DNA from 2 places in the Virgibacillus ihumii genome. Region 1 is predicted to be linked to the other one. Evidence: a T-box and tRNA genes for the amino acid it is inferred to sense, from the RefSeq annotation. Region 1 holds a T-box; the other holds one or more tRNA genes.

The links. The T-box of region 1 lies ahead of leuS (leucine--tRNA ligase). A T-box ahead of a tRNA ligase gene usually reads a tRNA of that ligase, here a tRNA-Leu.
Region 2: it has a tRNA-Leu gene. The T-box ahead of leuS (leucine--tRNA ligase) is inferred to sense a tRNA for this amino acid. The anticodon was not compared.

The regions. Positions count from the first base shown of each region.
Region 1 covers NZ_CACVAN010000001.1:1,327,042-1,335,834, forward strand. The annotation lists rRNA gene HUX68_RS06640 (16S ribosomal RNA) at 1-683, opposite strand, end outside; gene HUX68_RS06645 (rhodanese-like domain-containing protein) at 1,083-1,388, opposite strand; gene HUX68_RS06650 (hypothetical protein) at 1,501-2,253, shown strand; gene leuS (leucine--tRNA ligase) at 2,357-4,774, opposite strand; T-box leader at 4,905-5,119, opposite strand; gene mnmM (tRNA 5-(aminomethyl)-2-thiouridylate-methyltransferase MnmM) at 5,245-5,814, shown strand; gene HUX68_RS06665 (tetraprenyl-beta-curcumene synthase family protein) at 5,811-6,878, opposite strand; gene HUX68_RS06670 (gamma carbonic anhydrase) at 6,966-7,493, shown strand; gene HUX68_RS06675 (hypothetical protein) at 7,501-7,701, opposite strand; gene HUX68_RS06680 (hypothetical protein) at 7,910-8,080, shown strand; gene HUX68_RS06685 (hypothetical protein) at 8,275-8,532, shown strand.
Region 2 covers NZ_CACVAN010000001.1:2,830,207-2,838,999, reverse strand. The annotation lists rRNA gene HUX68_RS13790 (23S ribosomal RNA) at 1-43, opposite strand, end outside; rRNA gene HUX68_RS13785 (16S ribosomal RNA) at 189-1,752, opposite strand; tRNA gene HUX68_RS13780 (tRNA-Ala) at 1,981-2,056, opposite strand; tRNA gene HUX68_RS13775 (tRNA-Pro) at 2,062-2,138, opposite strand; tRNA gene HUX68_RS13770 (tRNA-Arg) at 2,143-2,219, opposite strand; tRNA gene HUX68_RS13765 (tRNA-Leu) at 2,223-2,312, opposite strand; tRNA gene HUX68_RS13760 (tRNA-Gly) at 2,332-2,406, opposite strand; tRNA gene HUX68_RS13755 (tRNA-Leu) at 2,422-2,506, opposite strand; tRNA gene HUX68_RS13750 (tRNA-Lys) at 2,513-2,588, opposite strand; tRNA gene HUX68_RS13745 (tRNA-Thr) at 2,616-2,691, opposite strand; tRNA gene HUX68_RS13740 (tRNA-Val) at 2,702-2,777, opposite strand; rRNA gene rrf (5S ribosomal RNA) at 2,792-2,907, opposite strand; rRNA gene HUX68_RS13730 (23S ribosomal RNA) at 3,069-5,987, opposite strand; rRNA gene HUX68_RS13725 (16S ribosomal RNA) at 6,133-7,696, opposite strand; gene lysS (lysine--tRNA ligase) at 8,193-8,793, opposite strand, start outside.

The sequences.
Region 1 (8,793 bases):
TGTACTCAAGTCCTCCAGTTTCCAATGACCATTCGCGGTTGAGCCGCGAGATTTCACATCAGACTTAAAAGACCGCCTGCGAGCGCTTTACGCCCAATAATTCCGGACAACGCTTGCCCCCTACGTATTACCGCGGCTGCTGGCACGTAGTTAGCCGGGGCTTTCTGGTCAGGTACCGTCACGGTACCGCCTTATTCAAACGGTACTTGTTCTTCCCTGACAACAGAGTTTTACGATCCGAAAACCTTCATCACTCACGCGGCGTTGCACCGTCAGACTTTCGTCCATTGCGGATGATTCCCTACTGCTGCCTCCCGTAGGAGTCTGGGCCGTGTCTCAGTCCCAGTGTGGCCGATCACCCTCTCAGGTCGGCTACGCATCGTCGCCTTGGTAAGCTCTTACCCCACCAACTAGCTAATGCGCCGCGGGCCCATCTGTAAGTGACAGCTAGAAAGCCGCCTTTCATCACGTCACCATGCGGTGACGTGCTTCATTCGGTATTAGCCCCGGTTTCCCGGAGTTATCCCAATCTTACAGGCAGGTTGCCCACGTGTTACTCACCCGTCCGCCGCTCGTTCCACAAGCTTCCACCCGAAGGCTTCCGCTTGCTTCCCGCGCTCGACTTGCATGTATTAGGCACGCCGCCAGCGTTCGTCCTGAGCCAAGATCAAACTCTCCATAGAAAGTTGATATATGATTGACACCAATCAACCATAGCTTAGCTTCGTAAATTGAATCCAGGGGAAAGCTTTTGCTTTCGTCCTGTTTTCTTGACATACTGGTTGTTTTTGTTCAGTTTTCAAGGAGCAAAAATCAAAAATGAAATCTATCGATAACATAATAATTATATCATTGTTGATAATGTATGTCAACACAACATTTTTCAACATTTTTGGGGCTGTTTTTCAACAGCAAAATCAATATTACTCTCCATAGATTAAAATGTCAATGATCTTTTTAAAAAAATGAAAGAAAGCGCGTATATAAGAAATCACGCTTTCCCACACGTCAATAACGAATAATACCCGACACCCGTCAAGAACCCCCAACCTTTATGAGTTATAAGGTACAATGCCTCGGGTTCACACCACAACTTCACCTTTCCAATCAAGCATCCCGCCTGCCATACTAGATACTTTATAACCGTGCTCATCCATAAAGGCAGCTGCCGTCATACTTCTTCTGCCGGATCTGCATACCATGATGTAATGTTTGTCTTTATCCAACTCCTGTAATGAATGTGGAATATTTTCAAGTTTAATGTGTTTGGCACCATTAATCATACCTTGGGCAACTTCATCATCTTCCCGCACATCAATAATCACGTCACTTTCATTTCCTAGCAGTTCTTCTACTTCTTCGGGAGTTATTTCATTTATATCATCCATTAATACCATCCTCCGTATAAAAATATTTCCTACTTATCATAACTTCTGACATGAATAGCTTGCAACTATATAACACAAAATAAAATAACGATACAAAGTGAGGTTTTATCCTATGAAATTTATCATCGGCAAATTATGCTTTATTCTGCTTTTTTTAATCACGGCAACTATGACGGCCGCAGAGGGAACCACCAAGATACCATCCCAAAAGCAAATTTTAGAATTCGACGAGGATGTAACAGGTGATGGGCGAAAGGAATCCGTAACCCTTAAAGGTATCAAATTTTCAATGGAAACAGATTACCTTAAAGATGCGTGGACAGAAATTCAACTGGCAAACAATAAAAAATGGAAAATTCCATATGATGGCGGGTATGACCCTAACCTGGAGTTTCTGGATTTGAATCATGATAAGGTTTTGGATATTTTTTATCAAAGTAAGGGACAGGGCGGATTGCACAACCATGCATTACACACCCTGTCAAACGGGGAGCTTAAGGAAATCCAATTACCTGTCCAGCGATACGTAAAAGCTCATCTTACAGATGGATTTGAATTAGAAGTTAAACTTTCACCCGAACAAAAACCATATACTACCAATGTGAAAAAACAGGCTGCAGATTATATTGAAAAAGGAATATATAATAAACAGGGAAGACTTCTGACAGATGGCTCTGTAATAATAGAACCAATTAGTAAATATGAGCCAGTGTTTATTAATAAACAAAAGGGATACGGATTGAAAAGCTACCAGCAAATTAATGGCACTGGAAAATCTGATACAATCGGAACAGTTCAAACAACCTGGTATTACGAAAACGACAAATGGCTTATACTGAAAACAAAATGGACACCTTCCAATTAGCAAACCCGGCTGAACAACAAGCCTTAATCACCGCGTATGCAATAGAAGGTTTTATCTGCAAAAAAGGATCCCGTTCAAAATTAACATGAACGGGATCCTAATATTAATTTGCTACAATATTCACTAGCTTACCTGGCACAACAATAACTTTACGGATTGTTTTTCCTTCAATCCATTCCTGAATTTTTTCATGTTCGAGCGCTTGTTTCTCCAAATCATCTTTCGTGATATCTTTGGGAACGTTTATTTTCGCCCGGACTTTACCCATTACCTGCAGTACAACCTCAGCCTCTTCTTCAACCAGCTTGGATTCGTCATAACGTGGCCATTCCTCATACGTAATTGTTTCAGAATGTCCAAGCCGGGTCCACAATTCTTCTGATAGGTGTGGTGCGACAGGCGACAACATTTTTACAAAACCTTCAACATGCTGTTTGGAAATCTCCTCCGCTTTATACCCTTCGTTAATGAACACCATCAACTGGGAAATACCGGTGTTGAAATGCAGGTTATCAAAGTCTTCCGTCACTTTTTTAACCGTCTCATGATATACCTTATTAAGCGTTTCATCACCATTACCTTCAATAATTTTATCAGCGGTTTCTCCTGTTTCTTCATTTACAATCAGCCGCCAAACGCGTTCCAGAAAGCGGCGTGATCCATCCAGGCCGTTTGTTGACCAGGCAACCGCAGCGTCAAGCGGCCCCATGAACATTTCGTACAAACGAAGTGTATCCGCACCATGCGAATGAATAATATCGTCAGGATTGACAACATTCCCCTTCGATTTACTCATTTTCTCGTGACCCTCACCGAGAATCATTCCTTGGTTAAACAATTTCATAAACGGTTCTTTTGTTGGGACAACGCCAATATCATACAAGAATTTATGCCAGAACCGTGCATACAGCAGATGAAGTACAGCATGCTCCGCCCCTCCGATGTAAATATCGATCGGCAGCCATTCCTGTAATGCTTTTGGATCAGCAAGCTGTTCGGTATTATCCGGATCGACAAAGCGGAGGAAATACCAGCAGCTTCCAGCCCATTGCGGCATTGTGCTTGTTTCCCGACGGCCCTTCATGCCTGTTTCCGGATCGGTTACATTAATCCAGTCACTGTTAGCCAGCGGGGATTCACCGGTTCCAGAAGGCTTAATATTATCCATTTCCGGCAATTCCAGCGGCAACTCATTTTCCGGGACAGCTGTCATAGAGCCGTCTTCCCAATGAATGACCGGGATCGGTTCACCCCAGTAGCGCTGTCTCGCGAACAGCCAATCACGCAGACGATACGTAACTTTCTTCTCGCCTTTACCTTTTTCCTCAAGCCAGTCAATCATTTTACTTATTCCTTCTTCTTTCCCAAGCCCATTAAGGAATTCTGAATTGACATGATTACCATCGCCAACATAAGCCTCTTTGGAAACATCACCGCCTGCAACAACTTCGGTAATCGGCAGGTCAAATTTCGTGGCAAACTCATAGTCACGCTCATCATGTGCCGGAACCGCCATAATCGCCCCGGTTCCATAAGACATCAGGACGTAATCAGCAACCCAGATTGGAATCTTTTTATTATTGACAGGATTAATAGCATACGCACCAGTAAATACACCTGTTTTATCTTTGGCAAGGTCTGTCCGCTCCAATTCAGATTTTGTCTGGATTTCGTTTATATACGCATCAACCGCATCCTTTTGGTCAGCAGTGACGATTTGTTCGACATATGGATGCTCTGGTGCAAATACGGCATAAGTTGCACCAAACAATGTATCCGGTCTTGTTGTGAATACAGTGAATGTCTCATCAAAATCATCAATGGCAAAATTCACTTCAGCACCTTCCGAGCGGCCAATCCAATTCCGCTGCATATCTTTAATGCTTTCAGGCCAATCCAGTTCATCCAAATCTTCCAGAAGCCGGTCCGCATATGCGGTGATTTTAAGCATCCACTGCTTCATTGGTTTACGGACAACCGGATGCCCGCCGCGTTCACTTTTGCCATCAATTACCTCTTCATTGGCCAAAACAGTTCCAAGTGCCGGGCACCAGTTAACCGCCACCTCATCCATGTAGGCAAGACCGTGTTCATACAGCTTGGTAAAAATCCACTGCGTCCATTTATAGTAGCTCGGATTCGTTGTATTTATTTCACGGTCCCAGTCATATGAAAAACCAAGTTCCTTTATCTGTCGTTTAAACGTTTCAATATTTTTATCAGTAAAAGCTGCGGGGCTGTTTCCGGTATCCAGTGCATACTGTTCAGCAGGAAGCCCGAAAGCATCCCAGCCCATTGGATGCAGCACTTCATACCCCTGCATCCGTTTCATCCGCGAATAAATGTCTGTTGCCGTATATCCTTCCGGGTGACCGACATGCAATCCGGCACCTGACGGATATGGAAACATATCAAGTGCATAAACTTTTTCCTTATCAGAATACGTATCTGTCTTAAATGTTTTATTTTTTTCCCAATACTGCTGCCATTTCTTTTCAATTTCCTTATGATTAAACGTCATCAGATTGCCTCCTTCATCAGTTGCAAAACACATCACTCAGGCGTCTTACAGCGAGTGTCAAAGTTCTTATAAAGTTTGGTAAACTTTACACTTTGTTACCCTATAAAAAAAGCCACCCATCCCTATGAAGTAAAGGGACGAGAGACTATAGTTTCCCGCGGTACCACCCGAATTAACACTGAATGAGCGTTCACTTGGATCCTTAACGCAGATTTACGGCAGGAATTACTTATCTTCATCCCTGCAGCTTAAAGGTGAGTTCGTAAATCTTCAGGAGCAGTTTTCACCAGCCACTGCCTCGCTATACCTGGACAATTCACTACTAATCCTTTGCAACGCCGATACTATATGTATATCGCATTTTAATCAATGTGTGCTATTTTGTCAAGATTTGGGACACAATCTTTCACCGCACAAAAGCTTCATGATAGAATAATGATAGTATTTTGCATAGAGGAGCGAACTTATCCATGATTAAAGGTATCATAAATTATTCCCATTACCTGCTTGAAACCGCTGTTGAAAAAGGCGATACTGTCATCGATGCCACGTGCGGAAATGGTCATGACACCATCTTTTTATCCAAACTGGTTGGGAAAACCGGACACGTATTCGGATTCGATATACAAGAACAGGCTGTTACCAATACGAAAAACAGACTTGCGAAAAACGGACTGACCAACACTGACATCATTCAAGACAGCCACAGCAATTTTATCCATCACATTCCAGTCGATAAACTGACCAGGTTGGGCGGTGCTATTTTTAACCTTGGTTATCTTCCCGGAAGTGATAAATCAGTTATTACCAAAAGTGAATCAACTATACTGGCAGTCGAGGGGGTTCTTTCCCATCTGAAACGCAATGGACTGGTAGTACTGGTGATTTATCATGGACACGAGGGTGGCACCGAAGAGAAAGAACAGATTATGAAATATGCCCGTCTGTTGGATCAGAAAGTTTTTCACGTACTCTATTACGGATTCATTAACCAGAAAAATGATCCGCCATTCATTCTTGCCATTCAGAAACGAAATTAATCCCTTTTTTTCAGGCGGTAATAAAACTTTGTATTTAAATGGAAAAACCAGGTACTGCCGCCGCTGACACGCAAAAGCTGTTTGGCCATTCCTTTACCGCCGGACAGCTTGTTTGCTTTGGGATCACCAAGATAGAGCCCAACCAATCCTTGCTGAACCATTTCATGGAAACGATGATCCGGTAGGTGGCGGGCATGCTTGTTCGCCTGTTCGATAAAAAAAGAGATGCGTCTTTTCAAATGGGCTTGATCATCATAAAAACTGCAGAAATTTAAATCTGCTTCCTCAATATCCTCTTGCTGATCAATGTAATAATCCATTAAGATATGAAGCCCTTGCATATAGGGAAAATAACCGCACCATATTCGTTCAGCCAATTGCGCCGGCACCCTTTTCCCAAGCGAATACGACACAAGATAAAAAATACCCAGTGTTGAACCTGCTGCTGCGGAAAATTCAAACCAGGACAACTTTGCCTGGTCCCCCATTTTTTCAAGGTACCATTTCTGAAGCCGCGGAATTCGTTCATCCAGCCTGACATGCTTATGTACTTGCAAATCACAGTATAACTGATTCAAGTGCAGCAAATAATCACGTATTTCATCATAATTGTCCAATGTCCTGATCGTTTTCCGGCATGTTTGGACAAGATCTGTCAGATATGCATCATCTGTATGCTCATCCCGTAGTCTGTAATAATCTTTCATGTCGTTATCTGGAATTAACGCATCAACCATGGATTGATGCAACAGTCGAAAGTCATCGGGATTGAGTGATGTGCTCCGGTCACATAGGTTGTCCAAATAATCACTTATTGTCTGATATGCCACAATAAACCGGATCGCTTCTTTCCATTTATTACCGGCTAATAGTGCGTATACCGATCCTCCCTGACAGTGAAACCGCTTTGCCTCCATACTTGCAAGTGCCTGGGTTCGCAACTCCTGATCGGGTATTTGTGCAGCTCTTCTTTTCCAGTAGTCTAATTCGTCTCTGACTGCCGGGAAAACCTTACAATATACATTTACCATTAATCTCAAAGATGTTTTTGGTAGACCCAACATTGCTCCTCCATTCCTGCCTATCCTTCGATTCCCATTATAACATTTTGCTATAATACATATATGACCATATTTATGAGGAGGTTTCAAATGATTCATCATTATAAAAACGTAAAACCTACGATAAACAACTCTGTATTCGTCGCTCATGACGCTGAGGTAATAGGTGATGTGACAATTGGCGAGCAAGCCAGTATCTGGTTTAAAACCGTTATACGCGGGGATGTTGCGCCGGCCCGGATTGGCAAACGTGTCAGCATCCAAGACTTATCCATGCTGCACCAAAGCCCTGACAATCCGGTTATTGCAGAAGATGATGTAACTGTCGGGCATCAGGTGACACTACATGGCTGTACCGTCCGTAAAAATGCTTTAATTGGCATGGGGGCACTCATTCTGGATGGAGCTGAAATCGGTGAGCATGCATTTGTCGGTGCTGGCAGCCTCGTCCCGCCCGGCAAAAAAGTTCCTCCACACACTATGGTAATGGGCCGTCCAGCTAAAGTCGTACGTTCCTTGACTGAGGCCGACTATAAGGAAATGGAACGTGTTCTGCAATCCTACGTGGAAAAAGGGCAATATTATAAGCACAACACGAATTTGGGACAGGACTTTTAGTATTATTCTAATAAAAGGCTTTTTCATTGTTGCTGCCGTAAAGATGCTGCGACATTGAAAAATCAATTTGTTTAGTACAGCTTACTAGCCGATCCGTTGGAATATACTCGTTTTCACTGCCAGCATAAGTGCAACTTCTGCTCAAGTAAACTACTTTCGCAGTGTCTTCTTTACCGAGGGCAAGTGCCGAATCCTCCCCAGATCGCACCTCGCCTCCTTTATTAGGATATGGTGAACAAACCTAGCGAAAAAACACACGGAGACTGGGGGGACTGAGGCCAGAAGTATCTAACCTTTCTTCTTTTATTACAAAGCTATTTTAATTTCGTTTTCTATAAATATTTGAAAAATAGGAAATATTATTGTTTTTTGATAAATCGCCTGCTATAATTTGGATATATTTGGGAGGTAATTAAATGAAAAAAACAATCGATTACTTAAAAGAGGACCTCTGTAAAGCAAAGGAAGAACTCCAAAATTTAGAAAAACGTGGCCACACTATAACGGAATGGATAGACCACCAGAAGAACATTGAGCAATGTAAAAAACGACTTCAAAATTTTACGGAGAAACGAAAGTATTTGTAAACCCCTCGGATTAACTGTCACTTTGATTCTATTTTGCACTGTATAAAAATTAAAAAGCACAGTTCCCTTTCATATTCCGAAATGGCACCCGTTAAGTTTCAACTATCCTTTTATGAATTTTAAAATTTAATATTATTTTTCCGGCACTTCTCATAAACATAATATAAAAAATAAAGGAAAGGGGCATGAATCATATGAAAATAAATAAATTCAACGTAGAATCAAATAAACAAAAATATTTAGTCCAATTAAAACAGTTTTACTTACACTCGGGATTTTATCAAACTAAAATTAAAGTTTTTGTTCTTAAACCAGAAAAGCAAAATAAACTAGTAAAAGTTTTTAAAACAGAAACAGAACCTAAACAAAAGAAAGATCTTGAAACAAATTTGGAAACATTAGCAAATTCGGCGGTGGAGACATATGAATCAAATAGTAATCAAAAAAATTAAAAGCAATAATTATCGTTGCTTTTTTACTTTTTATAATTAAAAAGAACTTCGTCAAAGCCCTTTTTTAATTCAATTTTTGTTTATGTCATTTCATTATTGAATTTGTGATATATTCAATACTTTAACATAGAATGGCTATCTAAATATTCCTTCTGACTAATACAGCTGTGATATAAGATCCACGATGATCAGTTTAACAAATCCTAGAAGGCGTACCCATTTTTAGCTGCGTTTATCCATAATCTATAATGCATTACTTCG
Region 2 (8,793 bases), 1.5 Mb from region 1:
CCCAGTGCCAAGGCATTCACCGTGCGCCCTTCTTCACTTAACTATGAATAGACGTACTTCTTCTTCGCCTTCGCTTTTGATTTGATGTCGTTGATCTTGCTTATTCAGTTTTCAAGGTACAAATGAGAGAATTTACTCCCTCAAAACTGAACCAAACAACCAAGTATGCCTTCCGTAATAATCCTTAGAAAGGAGGTGATCCAGCCGCACCTTCCGATACGGCTACCTTGTTACGACTTCACCCCAATCATTGGCCCCACCTTCGGCGGCTGGCTCCAAAAGGTTACCTCACCGACTTCGGGTGTTGCCAACTCTCGTGGTGTGACGGGCGGTGTGTACAAGGCCCGGGAACGTATTCACCGCGGCATGCTGATCCGCGATTACTAGCGATTCCGGCTTCATGCAGGCGAGTTGCAGCCTGCAATCCGAACTGAGAATGGTTTTATGGGATTTGCTACACCTTGCGGCTTCGCTGCCCTCTGTTCCATCCATTGTAGCACGTGTGTAGCCCAGGTCATAAGGGGCATGATGATTTGACGTCATCCCCACCTTCCTCCGGTTTGTCACCGGCAGTCACCTTAGAGTGCCCAACTGAATGCTGGCAACTAAGATCAAGGGTTGCGCTCGTTGCGGGACTTAACCCAACATCTCACGACACGAGCTGACGACAACCATGCACCACCTGTCACTCTGTCCCCGAAGGGAACACGCTGTCTCCAGCGCTGGCAGAGGATGTCAAGACCTGGTAAGGTTCTTCGCGTTGCTTCGAATTAAACCACATGCTCCACCGCTTGTGCGGGCCCCCGTCAATTCTTTTGAGTTTCAGCCTTGCGGCCGTACTCCCCAGGCGGAGTGCTTAATGCGTTAACTGCAGCACTAAGGGGCGGAAACCCCCTAACACCTAGCACTCAACGTTTACGGCGTGGACTACCAGGGTATCTAATCCTGTTCGCTCCCCACGCTTTCGCTCCTCAGCGTCAGTTACAGACCAGAGAGTCGCCTTCGCCACTGGTGTTCCTCCACATCTCTACGCATTTCACCGCTACACGTGGAATTCCACTCTCCTCTTCTGTACTCAAGTCCTCCAGTTTCCAATGACCATTCGCGGTTGAGCCGCGAGATTTCACATCAGACTTAAAAGACCGCCTGCGAGCGCTTTACGCCCAATAATTCCGGACAACGCTTGCCCCCTACGTATTACCGCGGCTGCTGGCACGTAGTTAGCCGGGGCTTTCTGGTCAGGTACCGTCACGGTACCGCCTTATTCAAACGGTACTTGTTCTTCCCTGACAACAGAGTTTTACGATCCGAAAACCTTCATCACTCACGCGGCGTTGCACCGTCAGACTTTCGTCCATTGCGGATGATTCCCTACTGCTGCCTCCCGTAGGAGTCTGGGCCGTGTCTCAGTCCCAGTGTGGCCGATCACCCTCTCAGGTCGGCTACGCATCGTCGCCTTGGTAAGCTCTTACCCCACCAACTAGCTAATGCGCCGCGGGCCCATCTGTAAGTGACAGCTAAAAGCCGCCTTTCATCACGTCATCATGCGATGACGCGCTTCATTCGGTATTAGCCCCGGTTTCCCGGAGTTATCCCAATCTTACAGGCAGGTTGCCCACGTGTTACTCACCCGTCCGACGCTCGTTCCACAAGCTTCCACCCGAAGGCTTCCGCTTGCTTCCCGCGCTCGACTTGCATGTATTAGGCACGTCGCCAGCGTTCGTCCTGAGCCAAGATCAAACTCTCCATAGAAAGTTGATATATGATTGACACCAATCAACCATAGCTTAGCTTCGTAAATTGAATCCAGGGGAAAGCTTTTGCTTTCGTCCTGTTTCTTGACATACTGGTTGTTTTGTTCAGTTTTCAAAGAGCAAATTTATTGCGCCGCTTCAAAACAGCGACCTAATTAATATACCATCTTCTCAAAAACAAAGTCAATATCTTTTTTTAATGTTTTTGAAAAAATAAATGATATTTTGGTGGAGCCTAGCGGGATCGAACCGCTGACCTCCTGCGTGCAAGGCAGGCGCTCTCCCAGCTGAGCTAAGGCCCCAAAGATGGTCGGGAAGACAGGATTCGAACCTGCGACCCCATGGTCCCAAACCATGTGCTCTACCAAGCTGAGCTACTTCCCGTAAATGGCGCGCCCGAGAGGAGTCGAACCCCTAACCTTCTGATCCGTAGTCAGACGCTCTATCCAATTGAGCTACGGGCGCTTCTGGTGCCGAGGGCCGGACTCGAACCGGCACGGTAGTAGACCTACCGCAGGATTTTAAGTCCTGTGCGTCTGCCCATTCCGCCACCCCGGCTTGGCTTATTTGTTTATATTGGAGCGGAAGACGGGATTCGAACCCGCGACCCCCACCTTGGCAAGGTGGTGTTCTACCACTGAACTACTTCCGCAGTATGTATTTGAAATGGTGCGGGTGGAGGGACTTGAACCCCCACGTCGCGAGACACTAGATCCTAAATCTAGCGCGTCTGCCAATTCCGCCACACCCGCATTAAATGGTGAGCCATGGAGGATTCGAACCTCCGACCCTCTGATTAAAAGTCAGATGCTCTGCCAGCTGAGCTAATGGCTCACAATAATTTTTAATTAAAAAAGAAAATGGTGCCGGCCAGAGGAATTGAACCCCCAACCTACTGATTACAAGTCAGTTGCTCTGCCAATTGAGCTAGACCGGCATTAAAAGAATGGTGGAGGATGCAGGGCTCGAACCTGCGACCCCCTGCTTGTAAGGCAGGTGCTCTCCCAGCTGAGCTAATCCTCCCACACATATGTAAAGCCTGGCGGCGTCCTACTCTTGCAGGGGCAAAGCCCCAACTACCATCGGCGCTGGAGAGCTTAACTGCTGTGTTCGGCATGGGAACAGGTGTGACCTCTCCGCTATTGCTACCAGACCTTCGGGCTGGAACCATGACATCTTTCGTCACGATGTTCTCCCTCATTTTTCAAGACAAGATATATTATAGGCATTTTCGATAAAAAATGCAAGAGCTATTCAGGAATTTATACCCTGAAAACTGAATAAGCGTATATGCAACGCACCATCAAAAGCTGTTTAGTTAAGTCCTCGATCGATTAGTATCCGTCAGCTCCACGTGTCACCACGCTTCCACCTCGGACCTATCTACCTCATCGTCTCTGAGGGATCTTACTCACTCGAAGTGATGGGAAGTTTCATCTTGAGGGGGGCTTCATGCTTAGATGCTTTCAGCACTTATCCTTGCCACACGTAGCTACCCAGCTGTGCTCCTGGCGGAACAACTGGTACACCAGCGGTGTGTCCATCCCGGTCCTCTCGTACTAAGGACAGCTCCTCGCAAACTTCCAACGCCCACGACGGATAGGGACCGAACTGTCTCACGACGTTCTGAACCCAGCTCGCGTACCGCTTTAATGGGCGAACAGCCCAACCCTTGGGACCGACTACAGCCCCAGGATGCGATGAGCCGACATCGAGGTGCCAAACCTCCCCGTCGATGTGAACTCTTGGGGGAGATAAGCCTGTTATCCCCGGGGTAGCTTTTATCCGTTGAGCGATGGCCCTTCCATGCGGAACCACCGGATCACTAAGCCCGACTTTCGTCCCTGCTCGACTTGTAGGTCTCGCAGTCAAGCTCCCTTCTGCCTTTACACTCATGCGAATGATTTCCAACCATTCTGAGGGAACCTTTGGGCGCCTCCGTTACCTTTTGGGAGGCGACCGCCCCAGTCAAACTGCCCGCCTGACACTGTCTCCGGACCGGATTACGGCCCTGGGTTAGAAGGTCCGTACAGCCAGGGTGGTATCCCACGGGTGCCTCCACCGAAGCTGGCGCTCCGGGTTCAATGGCTCCCACCTATCCTGTACAAGCTGTACCAACATTCAATATCAGGCTACAGTAAAGCTCCACGGGGTCTTTCCGTCCTGTCGCGGGTAATGTGCATCTTCACACATCGTATAATTTCACCGGGTCTCTCGTTGAGACAGTGCCCAAGTCGTTGCACCTTTCGTGCGGGTCGGAACTTACCCGACAAGGAATTTCGCTACCTTAGGACCGTTATAGTTACGGCCGCCGTTTACTGGGGCTTCGGTTCTGCGCTTCGCACCGAAGTGCTAACGCTTCCCCTTAACCTTCCAGCACCGGGCAGGTGTCAGCCCCTATACTTCGCCTTTCGGCTTCGCAGAGACCTGTGTTTTTGCTAAACAGTCGCTTGGGCCTATTCACTGCGGCTCACTCGTAAGCAAGCACCCCTTCTCCCGAAGTTACGGGGTCATTTTGCCGAGTTCCTTAACGAGAGTTCTCCCGCTCACCTTAGGATTCTCTCCTCGCCTACCTGTGTCGGTTTGCGGTACGGGCACCTATGAACTCACTAGAGGCTTTTCTTGGCAGTGTGGATGCAGGAACTTCGGTACTCTATTTCCCTCCCCATCACAGCTCGGCATTATTGGACGGATTTACCTATCCAACTGCCTTACTGCTTGGACGCACACGTCCATCGGTGCGCTTTCCTTCTCCTCCTGCGTCCCCCCGTCGCTCAAACGCTCATGAGGTGGTACAGGAATATCGACCTGTTGTCCATCGCCTACGCCTTTCGGCCTCGGCTTAGGTCCCGACTAACCCTGAGAGGACGAGCCTTCCTCAGGAAACCTTAGGCTTTCGGTGAAAGAGATTCTCACTCTTTTTTCGCTACTCATACCGGCATTCTCACTTCCAGGTGCTCCACCAGTCCTCACGGTCTGACTTCACAGCGCCTGGAACGCTCTCCTACCATTGTTCGAAGAACAATCCGCAGCTTCGGTGATACGTTTAGCCCCGGTACATTTTCGGCGCAGCGTCACTCGACCAGTGAGCTATTACGCACTCTTTAAATGATGGCTGCTTCTAAGCCAACATCCTGGTTGTCTGGGCAACGCCACATCCTTTTCCACTTAACGTATACTTTGGGACCTTAGCTGGCGGTCTGGGCTGTTTCCCTTTCGACTATGAACCTTATCACCCATAGTCTGACTCCCAAGGCTACGTAACCGGCATTCGGAGTTTGACTGAATTCGGTAACCCGGTGAGGGCCCCTCGTCCAATCAGTGCTCTACCTCCGGTACGCTTCCCTTGAGGCTAGCCCTAAAGCTATTTCGGAGAGAACCAGCTATCTCCGTGTTCGATTGGCATTTCACCCCTACCCACACCTCATCCCCGCATTTTTCAGCATACGTGGGTTCGGGCCTCCAGTCAGTGTTACCTGACTTTCACCCTGGACATGGGTAGATCACACGGTTTCGGGTCTACGACCGCATACTCATTCGCCCTGTTCAGACTCGCTTTCGCTGCGGCTCCGTGTCTTCCACTTAACCTTGCATACGATCGTAACTCGCCGGTCCATTCTACAAAAGGTACGCCGTCACCCATTAACGGGCTTCGACTACTTGTAAGCGCACGGTTTCAGGTTCTCTTTCACTCCCCTTCCGGGGTGCTTTTCACCTTTCCCTCACGGTACTGGTTCACTATCGGTCACTGGGGAGTATTTAGCCTTGGGAGATGGTCCTCCCGGATTCCGACGGAATTCCTCGTGTTCCGTCGTACTCAGGATCCACTCCGGAGGAGACGCATTTTCGACTACAGGGCTCTTACCTTCTTCGGCCGGCCATTCCAGGCCGATTCGTCTAATGCATCTCTTGGTAACTCCAATGGAGTGTCCTACAACCCCAGAAAGCAAGCTTTCTGGTTTGGGCTGCTTCCGTTTCGCTCGCCGCTACTCGGGAAATCGCGTTTGCTTTCTCTTCCTCCGGGTACTGAGATGTTTCAGTTCCCCGGGTGTGCCTCGCGTACCCTATGTATTCAGATACACGTCCTGTTCCATTACGAACAGCGGGTTCCCCCATTCGGAAATCCCCGGATCGAAGTCTACTTACGACTCCCCGGGGCATATCGGTGTTAGTCCCGTCCTTCTTCGGCTCCCAGTGCCAAGGCATTCACCGTGCGCCCTTCTTCACTTAACTATGAATAGACGTACTTCTTCTTCGCCTTCGCTTTTGATTTGATGTCGTTGATCTTGCTTATTCAGTTTTCAAGGTACAAATGAGAGAATTTACTCCCTCAAAACTGAACCAAACAACCAAGTATGCCTTCCGTAATAATCCTTAGAAAGGAGGTGATCCAGCCGCACCTTCCGATACGGCTACCTTGTTACGACTTCACCCCAATCATTGGCCCCACCTTCGGCGGCTGGCTCCAAAAGGTTACCTCACCGACTTCGGGTGTTGCCAACTCTCGTGGTGTGACGGGCGGTGTGTACAAGGCCCGGGAACGTATTCACCGCGGCATGCTGATCCGCGATTACTAGCGATTCCGGCTTCATGCAGGCGAGTTGCAGCCTGCAATCCGAACTGAGAATGGTTTTATGGGATTTGCTACACCTTGCGGCTTCGCTGCCCTCTGTTCCATCCATTGTAGCACGTGTGTAGCCCAGGTCATAAGGGGCATGATGATTTGACGTCATCCCCACCTTCCTCCGGTTTGTCACCGGCAGTCACCTTAGAGTGCCCAACTGAATGCTGGCAACTAAGATCAAGGGTTGCGCTCGTTGCGGGACTTAACCCAACATCTCACGACACGAGCTGACGACAACCATGCACCACCTGTCACTCTGTCCCCGAAGGGAACACGCTGTCTCCAGCGCTGGCAGAGGATGTCAAGACCTGGTAAGGTTCTTCGCGTTGCTTCGAATTAAACCACATGCTCCACCGCTTGTGCGGGCCCCCGTCAATTCTTTTGAGTTTCAGCCTTGCGGCCGTACTCCCCAGGCGGAGTGCTTAATGCGTTAACTGCAGCACTAAGGGGCGGAAACCCCCTAACACCTAGCACTCAACGTTTACGGCGTGGACTACCAGGGTATCTAATCCTGTTCGCTCCCCACGCTTTCGCTCCTCAGCGTCAGTTACAGACCAGAGAGTCGCCTTCGCCACTGGTGTTCCTCCACATCTCTACGCATTTCACCGCTACACGTGGAATTCCACTCTCCTCTTCTGTACTCAAGTCCTCCAGTTTCCAATGACCATTCGCGGTTGAGCCGCGAGATTTCACATCAGACTTAAAAGACCGCCTGCGAGCGCTTTACGCCCAATAATTCCGGACAACGCTTGCCCCCTACGTATTACCGCGGCTGCTGGCACGTAGTTAGCCGGGGCTTTCTGGTCAGGTACCGTCACGGTACCGCCTTATTCAAACGGTACTTGTTCTTCCCTGACAACAGAGTTTTACGATCCGAAAACCTTCATCACTCACGCGGCGTTGCACCGTCAGACTTTCGTCCATTGCGGATGATTCCCTACTGCTGCCTCCCGTAGGAGTCTGGGCCGTGTCTCAGTCCCAGTGTGGCCGATCACCCTCTCAGGTCGGCTACGCATCGTCGCCTTGGTAAGCTCTTACCCCACCAACTAGCTAATGCGCCGCGGGCCCATCTGTAAGTGACAGCTAAAAGCCGCCTTTCATCACGTCATCATGCGATGACGCGCTTCATTCGGTATTAGCCCCGGTTTCCCGGAGTTATCCCAATCTTACAGGCAGGTTGCCCACGTGTTACTCACCCGTCCGCCGCTCGTTCCACAAGCTTCCACCCGAAGGCTTCCGCTTGCTTCCCGCGCTCGACTTGCATGTATTAGGCACGCCGCCAGCGTTCGTCCTGAGCCAAGATCAAACTCTCCATAGAAAGTTGATATATGATTGACACCAATCAACCATAGCTTAGCTTCGTAAATTGAATCCAGGGGAAAGCTTTTGCTTTCGTCCTGTTTCTTGACATACTGGTTGTTTTGTTCAGTTTTCAAAGAGCAAATTTATTGCGCCGCTTCAAAACAGCGACCTAATTAATATACCATCTTCCAAAAACAATGTCAATAACTTTTTTGAAATGATTTTTAGAAGGAGTTCGTTGCTGCCTTTGTTAGCGCAACGATTTCTAATGTACCATGATTATTCCCCGAAATCAATAGAAAATAAACTTTAATTTTTTGGATATTTTACCCAAACTGAAACTGTGCATTTATAGGGCACGGTTTTCAGTTTATCCACCGCGCATGAACTTACATAAAATGATTTAAAAAACAGATAAACCCTGCACCACTTTGTTAATATGGTACAGGGTTGATACTGAGCAAACACATTTTATCGCAGTGTGAAAGCCGCTTACATTTTATTAAGCTCTTCTACTTATTACGCATTTGCGGGAATAATAATACATCACGAATGGATGGTGAATTGGTTAACAGCATTACAAGCCTGTCAATGCCAATCCCTAAACCACCTGTTGGAGGCATACCATATTCCAGTGCCTCAAGAAAGTCTTCATCCATCAATTGCGCTTCATCATTACCCTGCTCCCGCTCTTTAACCTGGAGTTCGAAGCGTTCCCGTTGATCAATTGGGTCATTCAATTCACTAAACGCATTCGCATGTTCCCGGCCAACAATAAACAATTCAAAACGATCTGTAAACCGGTCATCTTCCGTGTTCCGTTTAGCAAGCGGTGAAATTTCTACCGGATGACCGTAAACAAACGTCGGCTGAATCAATTCCTCTTCCACTCTTTGTTCAAAAAATTCATTAACGATATGGCCGAATGTCATCGTATCTTGTATGTCAATACCGTGTTCTTCAGCAAGCTTTTTGGCATCCTCATCACTCATATGCTGCCAGAAATCCACACCTGTGTATTCTTTAACAACATCAACCATGTGCACTCTTTTCCATTCCGGTTCCAGATTCACCTCATAGTCGCCATACTTCACGACAGGGCTACCCAGCACT